3 regions of the Streptomyces sp. NPDC003247 genome follow, and region 1 is predicted to be linked to each of the others. Evidence: riboswitches for the same ligand, from Rfam matches in the RefSeq annotation. Region 1 holds a riboswitch; each other region holds the start of a gene.
What was found. A riboswitch is a leader RNA that binds a small molecule or an ion and turns the genes downstream of it on or off. The one in region 1 is predicted to bind cyclic di-AMP.
Positions count from the first base shown of each region.

Region 2: it holds a riboswitch for cyclic di-AMP, as region 1 does, so the genes downstream of both, ACFYWQ_RS16900 (C40 family peptidase) here and ACFYWQ_RS34780 (transglycosylase family protein) in region 1, are expected to answer to the same signal.
Region 3: it holds a riboswitch for cyclic di-AMP, as region 1 does, so the genes downstream of both, ACFYWQ_RS06645 (NlpC/P60 family protein) here and ACFYWQ_RS34780 (transglycosylase family protein) in region 1, are expected to answer to the same signal.

Region 1 covers NZ_JBIAPF010000013.1:88,152-91,601, forward strand. Annotated here, with positions in the region: gene eno (phosphopyruvate hydratase) at 1-837, opposite strand, end outside; gene ACFYWQ_RS34780 (transglycosylase family protein) at 1,188-1,937, opposite strand; cyclic di-AMP (ydaO/yuaA leader) riboswitch at 1,942-2,108, opposite strand; gene ACFYWQ_RS34785 (transglycosylase family protein) at 2,313-3,410, opposite strand.
Region 2 covers NZ_JBIAPF010000004.1:731,685-735,134, reverse strand. Annotated here, with positions in the region: gene ACFYWQ_RS16910 (helix-turn-helix domain-containing protein) at 1-458, opposite strand, end outside; gene ACFYWQ_RS16905 (ATP-binding protein) at 671-1,129, shown strand; gene ACFYWQ_RS16900 (C40 family peptidase) at 1,608-2,081, opposite strand; cyclic di-AMP (ydaO/yuaA leader) riboswitch at 2,085-2,296, opposite strand; gene ACFYWQ_RS16895 (hypothetical protein) at 2,636-2,944, opposite strand; gene ACFYWQ_RS16890 (ATP-dependent Clp protease proteolytic subunit) at 2,951-3,450, opposite strand, start outside.
Region 3 covers NZ_JBIAPF010000002.1:378,020-381,469, reverse strand. Annotated here, with positions in the region: gene pcrA (DNA helicase PcrA) at 1-656, opposite strand, end outside; cyclic di-AMP (ydaO/yuaA leader) riboswitch at 993-1,165, shown strand; gene ACFYWQ_RS06645 (NlpC/P60 family protein) at 1,174-2,343, shown strand; gene ACFYWQ_RS06640 (tellurite resistance/C4-dicarboxylate transporter family protein) at 2,565-3,450, shown strand, end outside.

The DNA.
Region 1 (3,450 bases):
GAGCGGGTACGCCGCGACGAGCTCGGCGTAGTACTCGGTCATCTCGGCGGCCGTGCGCTCCTTGCCCTCGAAGGTGTAGGAGCCGTCCTTGTAGAACTCGGACGCGGCGACGTCGAGCGCCAGGGCGATCTGCTCGCCGGGGGTGTAGCCGGCCTCCTTGATCGCCTCGAGGATGAGGTCGAGGGCCTCGCGGTTGGAGCCGAGGTTCGGGGCGAAGCCGCCCTCGTCGCCGAGGCCGGTGGACAGGCCCTTGCTCTTCAGGACCTTCTTCAGGGTGTGGTAGACCTCGGTGCCCCAGCGCAGGGCCTCGGAGAAGGACTCCGCGCCGATGGGGGCGATCATGAACTCCTGGATGTCCACGTTGGAGTCGGCGTGCGAGCCGCCGTTCAGGATGTTCATCATCGGCACCGGCAGCAGGTGCGCGTTCGGGCCGCCCAGGTAGCGGAAGAGGGGCAGGTCGCTGGCCTCGGAGGCGGCGTGGGCGACGGCGAGGGAGACGCCGAGGATGGCGTTGGCGCCGAGGGAGCCCTTGTTGTCGGTGGCGTCCAGGTCGAACATCGCCTGGTCGATCAGGCGCTGCTCGGTGGCGTCGTAGCCGACCAGCTCCGGGCCGATCTGCTCGATGACGGCGAGGACGGCCTTCTCGACGCCCTTGCCCTGGTAGCGGTTCGGGTCACCGTCGCGGAGCTCGATGGCCTCGAAGGCGCCGGTGGAGGCGCCGGACGGGACGGCGGCACGACCCGTGCTGCCGTCGTCGAGGCCGACCTCGACCTCGACCGTGGGGTTGCCTCGGGAGTCCAGGATTTCCCGGGCTACGACGACGTCGATGGACGGCACGAGCATCTCCTTCATGGGATGTGACGCTGGTTGTGCGGGGCACGTGGGCCGCGGGCGGCCCTTGTTGATCCCTTGATGTGGCCTTGCGACTAGAGCCTAACCGTCCCGGGGCCGCCGACAGCCGACCGACCGCCCCGTGGACAGGCTGACGGTACACATTGTTCCCACCCGGAACAAAGAGGGTGACCAACAGGCGGATGGCGGGCGGGCAAAGAAATGCCCCGCCCCGGCGCGTACGGGGGAACGCGCGCCGGGGCGGGGCGCTCGTGGGGACGGGGGGGACCCTCACGAGGTCTTCAGTGTGCGGACCACGCCTGTGCGGGGGCTGTGGCCGCGCTGGGAGCCAGGTGTCACTTCAGGTGCAGCTGCTGGCCCGGGTAGATGAGGTCGGCGTCGTCGACGATGTCCTTGTTGAGCTGGAACAGCTTCTCCCAGCCGCCCGTGACGTCCTGCTCCTGGGCGATGGAGCTGAGGGTGTCGCCGGTGACCACCTTGTACTCGCCGTCGCCCTTCTCGACCTTCTCGCCGGTCGGGGTGGTGACCGTCTTCTGGCTCTGGGCGGCCGGGCGCTCGGCGGAGCGGGAGGCGCTCTGCTGCTCGGTCGAACGGCTCGTGGTGCCGGAGTCCGAGGAGCCGGAGCCGCTGGAGGCGGAGCCGGAGGAGGCGGCCGAGGAGTCGGAGGAAGAGTCCGAGGAGGAGTCGGAGGAGGAGGAACCGCCGGCGTAGGCGGCGCCGGACAGGCCCTTGCCGCAGACCGGCCAGGCGCCCTTGCCCTGGCTCGCGAGGACCTTCTCGGCGATCTGGATCTGCTGGGACTTGGTGGCCTTGTCGGCGGTGGCGGCGTACTGCGTGCCGCCGTTCGCGGCCCAGGTGGAGGCGGAGAACTGGAGGCCGCCGTAGTAGCCGTTGCCGGTGTTGATGGACCAGTTGCCGCCGGACTCGCACTGGGCGACCGCGTCCCACTCGGAGGCGGTGGCGGCGGAGGCGTTGCCGGCCGCCATCAGCGGGGCGGCGACGGCGGCGCCGGTGACACCGGCGACGGCGATGGCGCGGGTGGCCTTGGACGGACGACGGTGCTTGCCCTTGCCGGAGAACAGCATGGATCGATCCCCTCACCGACGCCTGCGAGGTGAGCTGTCGGGTTCGGGCCGGTTGAGTTGCCCGGCCACGCCTCCCCGGGAGGCATGGCTTCACCCCTAGCCGCGTCCGTCGACCACCCGGTGCGGCACTTACCTTGGGTCCCCCGCTCCTGCCTGCGGCGCTTGACGCGACGACTGTTCCCGGGTGGCCGCTGGCAGGATTCGGCGTTGCGACGGCCGGGGCTCGGGTTGCCGAGCGGTCATGACCGTAGGCAGGCGATCGGGGGAATTTCAAAGACGATCAGGGCTTCTGAGACTCATCCCACACTTTCACCGAACCGGACATTCGACGCGAAGCATGACGTGAACTCCCCCCGTTTTCGCGGCTTTTACGCCCTATTCAGCCCCTGTCGCAAGCGTCTGACCGGGCACGATGTTGCTCGGGTCGGCGCCGATGACGTCCTTGTTCTCGGCGTAGAGCGCACGCCATCCGCCGTCGAGGCCAAGGGAGTCGGCGATGGTGACGAGGGAGTCGCCCGCCTGGACGGTGTAGGTGGCCGCCGTGCCGCTGAGGGTGTCGGCGGCGTGCCGGCCGGAGGAGGCGGTGGTGGTGCCGTCGGCCGTGCCCTCGTCGGCGCTGCCGCCGCGGTGGCGGCCCGAGCCGGTGGACGCGGCATCGTCGGACGCGGTGTCGTCGGACGTGGTGCCGCTGGACAGCGCGTCGGCCGAACCGGTGTCGACCAGGCTCCAAGAGCCCGCGTCCTGGGTCGGGTTGTCCGAGGCGTCCGCCTCCGGGGTCGCGGTGGACGAGCCGCCGCCCGCCGCGGAGCCGCTCGCACCGGAACCGGTGGACGTGCCGGACGTGCCGGACTTGCCCGACGTGGAGGAGGAAGAGGACGAAGGGGACGATGCGGATGCTTCCGGAGACTCCGTGGCGGATCCGGTGGCCGCGCCGGTGGATTCCTCGCCGGAATCCGCCGAGGAGTCGGAGGACTCGGAGGAGGGACTGGAGGAGTCCGACGAGCCGGACGACCCCTTGGACAGGTCGGACAAGCCGGACGTCACGGAGGAGTCGGACGAATCCTCGGCCACGCCGGTGTCCAGGTCCGCCGAGCCGGAGTCCGCGCTCAGACCGGACGTCAGCCCGCACGTGCCCCACGCGCCGACACCCTGGTCCGCGAGGACCTTCTGGGCGACGGATATCTGCTGGTTGCGGCTGGCCAGGTCCGGGCGCGGGGCGTAGTCGAGCCCGCCGTACGCCTCCCAGTTCTCCTGGGTGAGGGACAGGCCGCCGTACTCGCCGCCGCCCTCGTTGGCGCTCCAGGAGCCCCCGGTCTCGCACTCCGCCACCGTGTCCCACACCGTGTTGTCCGCGGCGCTCGCGCCGGTGGCGCCGAGCAGCGGGATGGCGATGGCCGAGCCGGTCACGCCGGCCGCGACGAGGAGGGCCGGGGCCTGGCGGGGGCGACGATGACGACCGTTCCCGGTGAGCATGCGGGGGGCCTTTCTCGAGACAGCATTGACCCGCGCGACG
Region 2 (3,450 bases), on a different contig from region 1:
TCCACCAGGGTGTCCAACTGGTCCTCGTCGGCTCCCTCGACGGCGGCCCTCGTCACCGCCCGCGCGTACTCGGGCGTCTGGAGCAGCCCCGGGACCACGGTCGTCTCCAGGGTGCGCATCGCGCTCGCCTGCGACTCCAGGCTGATGAAGTCCCGGTAGGCGGGCGGCAGCACGCCGCGGTAGGCGTGCACCCAGTGATCCCGCCCGCCGCTGTCGGTGGACCCCGCCAACGCCAGCATCAACTCACGCAGTTGGGGGTCGGACACGCCGTAGGCGTCGAGGAGTAACCGCACATCGGCGGGTTTCGTACCGCTGGTACCGGTCTCGATCCGGCTCACCTTCGACTGGTGCCAGCCCACGAGCCGGGCCGCCTCCCCACTGGTCAGGCCGAGGCGGGCGCGCAGGGCCCGCAGTTCGGCGCCCAGTTTCCGGCGGCGCACCGCGGGACCGTGCTGCATGGAGTTCTCCTTACTCCCTACGAGCCGTCCAAATACGCTCTGCCGTGGCAGAGTTCACCGCATCGAGCGACAGATATATGCACATCTTGGTGGATCGCCACCGGTGGCGGCCCGCTGATGGCAATCTGGCGACGAAGCACCAGTCCGGGACCGTACTCGAACCATCCGCACCGTGTCGGACTCCGGTCCCGTGGGAAAGGGACGGCATCGCCATGGCAGACCATCTGGAAGCATCCCTCACTCTGCCGAGCGATCCCGCATCGGTGTCCACGGCTCGCGCGTTCGTTCTGACCACGCTGGGGGGATGGGGTCTTCCCGCGGAGGCGGAGACGGCCGACACCGTCCGCCTCATCGTCTCCGAGCTCGCCACCAACGCCGTACAGCACACCTTCGGGCAGTCGCCCACCTTCCGGGTGGACCTCCGGCTCGACCGGGACGAGCTGCTGCGCATCGGCGTCACCGACAGCCACCCGCGCTTCCCCAGGCGCCTGCCGGCCGCCGTCCAGCAGGACAACGGCCGTGGCCTGGTGATCATCCGCTGGCTGACCGCGGAGTGCGGGGGCAGACTCCGCGTCCGCCCCACCCGCGAGGGCGGCAAGACCATCTGCGTCGACCTGCCGTGGACGCTGACCGTGGAGCCGGTGGCGACGGCGGGCCAACAGGAACCTTGACCCGCTCGGATTCCTTGGCGGGGCGTGGCGGGGCGTGGAGCGGTGAGGGGCGTGGAGGGTGTGCGGGGGCGGGGGCGGGTGGCGGACGGCTGTGGGGGACTCGGGGACGTGCGGGGGCCAGGGGAGGTGCGCGGGGAGGCGGCGGGCCGCACGGGTGGGGCTGTCCGCCGGACGAGTGGTGTGCGGGGTGCGGGCGTGGATGTCCGCCGAACGGGTGATGTCGGGAGGGCGTGAGCGCGGGCCGCGCGCTCGGCCGGCAGAGGCGGGGGCGGGCGAGGCTCGGCGGCTGCCGGAGGGCTGTGAAGGCCTGTAACGGCTGTGGGTGGGCTGCGGGCGGCTGTGAACGGCCGTGTGACGGCCCTGGGCGTGGCGCAGGCGGCGCGAACGGCCGCCTGACGGCCCCCACGCCCCGGGCTCCGGAGGCGGGCTCCGGAGGCGGTGGCGGCGCGTCAGGGACGCCGCCACCGCCCCCGGAGGGTCACTTGACCCGGCCGTACCAGACGCTCTTGGTCCAGATCTTCTGCAGCCTCACCACGTCCCCGGTCTTCGGGGAGTGCCAGATCTTGCCCTTACCGGCGTAGATCCCGACGTGGTAGACGTACGACCCCGAGTGGAAGAACACGAGGTCCCCGGCCTTGCGCTTGCTCGCCGAGATGTGGGTGGTCTTGTTGTACTGCTGGGCCGCCGTACGAGGCAGTTTCTTGCCCGCCTTCTTGAACGAGTACAGCGTGAGCCCGGAGCAGTCGAACCTGTTCGGCCCGGCGGCCCCGTACCGGTAGGGCGAACCCTTCTTGGAGGCCGCGATCTGGAGTGCCTTCGTCGCCGGGGTGGCGGCCGCCGCTTCGGAGGCGACACCCGGGACCACGATCGAGCCGCCCACGGCGGCGATGGCGAAGGCCGAGGCCGTGCCGGCCCGGGCCATGAGCGACGGGACACGATTCAGCGCAGTCATGCGCAACCCTTCGTCAGCCGCCTGTGAAGGATGACCTGTCGGATTCGGGCTGGCGAAGTTGCCCGGCCGCTGCTGCGGCTTCACCCCAAGGGCTGCTCGGTCCGGTCATGGGGCGACCGCTCCGGCGACCCGTCGTGCTTGGGTCCTCCACTCCTGCCGATGCACTCCTGTCGACCGGTCATCCGGGCGGCGGCAGGACTCGGCGTCCGCCCGGACCGCCCCGCCGCTTGTGGCGGGGGCTTGTCGTCAGTCAGGGATCTTGGCGCACCGATGTCCGAAAATCCCAACGCAACCGGGGATTTGTGGGGTTACTCACCACTCACCCGTTCGGGTGGACACCCTGATGGCGGGTCAGGTGTCAAGGCGGCGACATACCCCCCGACCAGCACTGGAACCGTTCGTTCCGGCGCGGTGCCCCTCATTTCGCGCAACCGCTGTGGGCTGGAAAAAGCAGTCGAGGATGGGCCGCCCGGGGGTACGCCGTTCGGTCCGTTTCAACTCGGGTCCGCGCGTCACGCTTTCGGCGAACACGGAGCCGTCGGGACACCCGTACGTCATCGGTCGGGGAGCGGAGGCATCGTGACGCGCGCGGTGCGGCGCTCCCCGTCGAGCACGCGCAGCGCCCGCGCGAGCGTCGGCGCGTGCAGTTCGCTCTCGCCCCGCTGGTGCATCAGCGTCAGCGCGTCGCGCAGCGCGGTCGCCCTGCCCACCAGTGCCTGGGCGGCGCGCAGTCCGCGGTAGGTGTCGCCGTCGCGGGCGGGGTTGATCCGGCCGAGCAGGTCGACCACCTCCAGGTAACGGTCGATCAGCTCGGCCTCGGCCCGGGTCAGCGCGGGCAGCGGAGGCAGCTCGGGAGGCAGCATCGCGGCTCACCCCTCGCCCGGCAGGCCGCCGGAAGCCCTGCGGGCCGGGACCACGCGGTCCGCCAGGCCGTACTCCACGGCCTGGCGGGCGTCGAGGATCCGGTCGCGTTCGAGGTCGGCGCCCACCTGCTCCGGACGGCGCCCGGTGTGCCGTACGAGCATCTCCTCCAGGCGGGTGCGGGTGCGGGCCAGTTCCCGGGCCTGGACGACCAGATCGCCGGTCTGCCCCCGCACCGGCTCCGGCAGCGACGGCTGGCGGAGCACCACGCGCGCGCCCGGCAGCACGGACCGCTTGCCCGGTGTGCCCGCGGCCAGCAGGAGGGCGGCGGACGAGCCGGCCTGGCCCAGGCAGACGGTCGCCACGTCGCAGGTGACGTACCGCAGTGTGTCGTAGACGGCCGACATCGCGCTGAACGAGCCGCCCGGGGAGTTGACGTACAGCGAGATGTCCCGGTCGGGGTCCCGGTGCTCCAGGTACATGAGCTGGGCCATCACGTCGTTCGCCG
Region 3 (3,450 bases), on a different contig from region 1:
TCGTCGATCAGCTCGTTCTTCAGGTTGCTGATCTTCGCGCTGAAGGACTTCGGCGGGTAGCGCTTGGGGTCGAGGTCCAGATCACGGCAGACCAGGGCCATCAGGCGCTTGGAGTCGGCGGCGTCGTAGATCGAGAACGAGGACGTGAAGCCGAGCTTCTTGCTCTCGCGGCGCAGGATGCGCACGCACGCGCTGTGGAAGGTCATCACCCACATCGCGTTCGCCCGGGGGCCGACGAGCTGCTCGACGCGCTCCTTCATCTCGCCCGCGGCCTTGTTGGTGAAGGTGATCGCGAGGATCTCGCCGGGGTGGACGTGCCGCTCGGCGAGGAGGTGGGCGATGCGGTGGGTGAGCACGCGCGTCTTGCCGGAGCCGGCGCCGGCGACGATGAGCAGCGGGGTGCCGGAGTGGACGACGGCGGCGCGCTGGTTGTCGTTGAGGCCCTCCAGCAGCGTGGCCGCGTCGATCACCGGGCGCGGGGCGCCGTCGCGGTAGTGGGCGTCCCGGTCCGGGGGCACGTCGAACTTCCCGCCGAACAGATCGTCCGGGAACGACTCCGGAGCGTGCTCGTCCTCGGGCGGTGGCGGAGGTTCCTCCTCGTGGCCGCGCGGGGCCTGGAGGTCCGCCAGGAAGCTGTCGTCAAAGAGGCTGCTCATCGCTCTCCGAGTCTAGGGTGCCCCACCGACAACCGGCCGCCGTCCCGAGAACATCCCGCTTCCCCCCGCCGCCCGATCCGCCGAGGGCGGCAGGGGCGAGGCGGCACCCACCGACCGGATCGGGAGCGTCACTGTTCGTATCCGACCGTTCTCCACTGCCATAAATCGGGGCAAACCATTATCTATCGCTCCACTCTTGCCCGGGTTCGGCTCCGCCCTGCCGAAGGTCACGAAAATGTATCGGGCATATCACCCAGCAACCTTCACAGGCACCACACGAGTTGGCTACCGTGCCGGGCAGGCCGTACGACCCCCACCGGCGAACCTCGCCGGGCCGCACGGCCTCCGCCGAATCCTGCGCGCCCCCACGGGGCAGCCGGAGCCGGGGACCCACCGAGATCCCGGGGTGAATCGGCCTGACTCCCTGCGGGGACGAGGCCGTAGGGCAACCCTTCCGACCGTCCGCCCGAACCCGACAGCTAACCCGGTAGGCGGAACATGGAAGGAGTCGCCTCCCTTGGCGTCGCAGCACCGCAAGCCGCGCCTCTCGGGCACGCGCGTAGCAGGCATACGCACACCCGCCCTCGCCACCGCCGCCCTCACCTCGGTGGCCCTGCTCTCCCAGACGGCCAACGCCGCGCCCTCCACCGACGGCAAGCCGAGCCTGGAGGAGGTCGAGAAGAAGGTCGACGACCTCTACCGCCAGGCGGAGTCGGCCACCGAGAAGTACAACGCCGCCAAGGAGAAGACGACCAAGCAGCGCAAGCGCGTCGACACCCTCCTCGACGACGTGGCCCAGCGCACCCAGAAGCTCAACGAAGCACGGGAGCAGCTCGGTTCCTTCGCCGCCGCCCAGTACCGCACCGGCGCCTCCGCACCCGACACGGCGACCCTCCTCCTCGCGGACTCCCCGCAGGACTACTTCGACCAGACCCAGCTGATGGGCCGGCTGACCGAACGCCAGAAGGACGCGGTCGACGACTACGTCACCGAGCAGTCGGAGACCATGAAGAAGCGTCAGGAGGCCACGCAGAGCCTCGAGACGCTCACCGACTCGCAGAACGACCTCAAGACGGCCAAGGCCACCGTCCAGAAGAAGCTCGGCACCGCGCGCTCCCTGCTGTCGCAGCTGACGGCGGAGGAGAAGGAGCGGCTCGCCGCGATCGAGCGGAAGAAGCAGCAGGAGGCCGCCCGCAAGGCGGCGGAACTGGCCGAGCAGCAGGCGGCGGAGGCCGCGGCCGCACAGCAGGAGAGCGGCGGCTCCTCGGACACGAGCGCCTCGTCGGGCACCTCCTCGTCGTCCTCCGCGGCCACGGACGCCTCGTACACCACCAAGGCCGAGAAGGCCCTGGCCTTCGCCCGCGCCCAGATCGGCAAGCCGTACGTCTGGGGCGCCACGGGCCCCGAGTCCTACGACTGCTCCGGCCTCACCCAGGCCGCCTGGAAGGCCGCCGGCGTCACCCTTCCGCGCACCACCTACGACCAGGTCGACGCGGGCACCACCGTCTCCCTCGCCGATGCCCTGCCGGGCGACCTGATCTTCTTCTACGACGACGTCAGCCACGTCGGGATCTACATCGGCAACGGCATGATGATCCACGCTCCGAAGCCGGGCGCGTACGTGCGGGAGGAGTCGGTGTACTACGACGGGGAGTCGTCGATCCACAGCGTGGTGCGACCGGCCTGACCGGGCGCGGGGCGCTCGGGCGGCGGGCAGCGGGCACTCGGACTGCGGGCGGCGGGCGGCGGGCGGTCCGGGTTACTGACGGACGGGCTGCCAGGACCTTCCCTCCCCCACCGTCGGCGGGGGTGGGGGAGGCCGCTCCTTGTCCTGCGCCCGCGCGTAATTCCCCGCTCCTGCGCGCGTGCCCCCGCGCGCGCCGCCCGGCGCTCCTTACCATCGGCCGCATGCCCCGCTCTTCCCCCCTCCGCGCCTGGTGGGCGCAGCGTCCGCCGGCGGCCGGGGCCGCTGTGATGGCGACCGGCATTCTGTCGATCGGCCTGAACCTGACGGGGCACGACGTGCTGTCCCTGACCGCCCTGGCGCTGGCGGGGGTCGGCTGGGTGGCCCTGGCGGTGGACTTCGCCGTACGGCTGCTGCGGGAGCGCGAGCGGTGGCGGGCCGAGGCGGGGACGCCTGCGGGTCTGACGGCCGTCGCGGCGACCACCGTGCTCGGCGCCCGGATCTCCTCGCTCGGCTGGCAGCCGCTCGCCGAGGCGCTGCTGGCGCTGGCGGCGGTGCTGTGGCCCGTGTTGCTGGTGGAGGTCATGAGGCATTGGGAGCGGCGCATGCCCGGGGCGGTGTTCCTGTGTTGTGTGGCCACACAAGGGCTGGCCGTACTGGCCGCGACGCTCGCACGGGCCGAGGCGGAGGCCTGGCTCGCCCGCGCCGCGCTCGTCCTGTTCTGGCTCGGCCTGGCCGTCTATGTCGTGACGCTGGCCCGGTTCAGCCTGCGGCAGGTGGCCGAGGGCGCCGGGGACCAGTGGGTGGCGGGCGGCGCGCTCGCCATCTCCGCGCTGGCGGGTGCGAAGCTCCTGCTGGCCGAGAGTGGCGGGCTGTACCTGTGGAACGTGGACGACGCCGGCGTCCTGCGCACCATGACCGTCGCCCTGCTCGTCCTGGCTCTGCTCTGGTACGCCGTGCTGCTCGTCGCCGAGCTGTGGTGGCCGCGCCCCCGCTACGACATGCGCCGCTGGTCGACGGTGTTCCCGATGGGCATGACGGCGGTCGCCGCGCTGTCCGTCGCCGACGCGGTCGACGCCCCGTCGCTGGAGGGTCCCGGTCAGGTGCTGC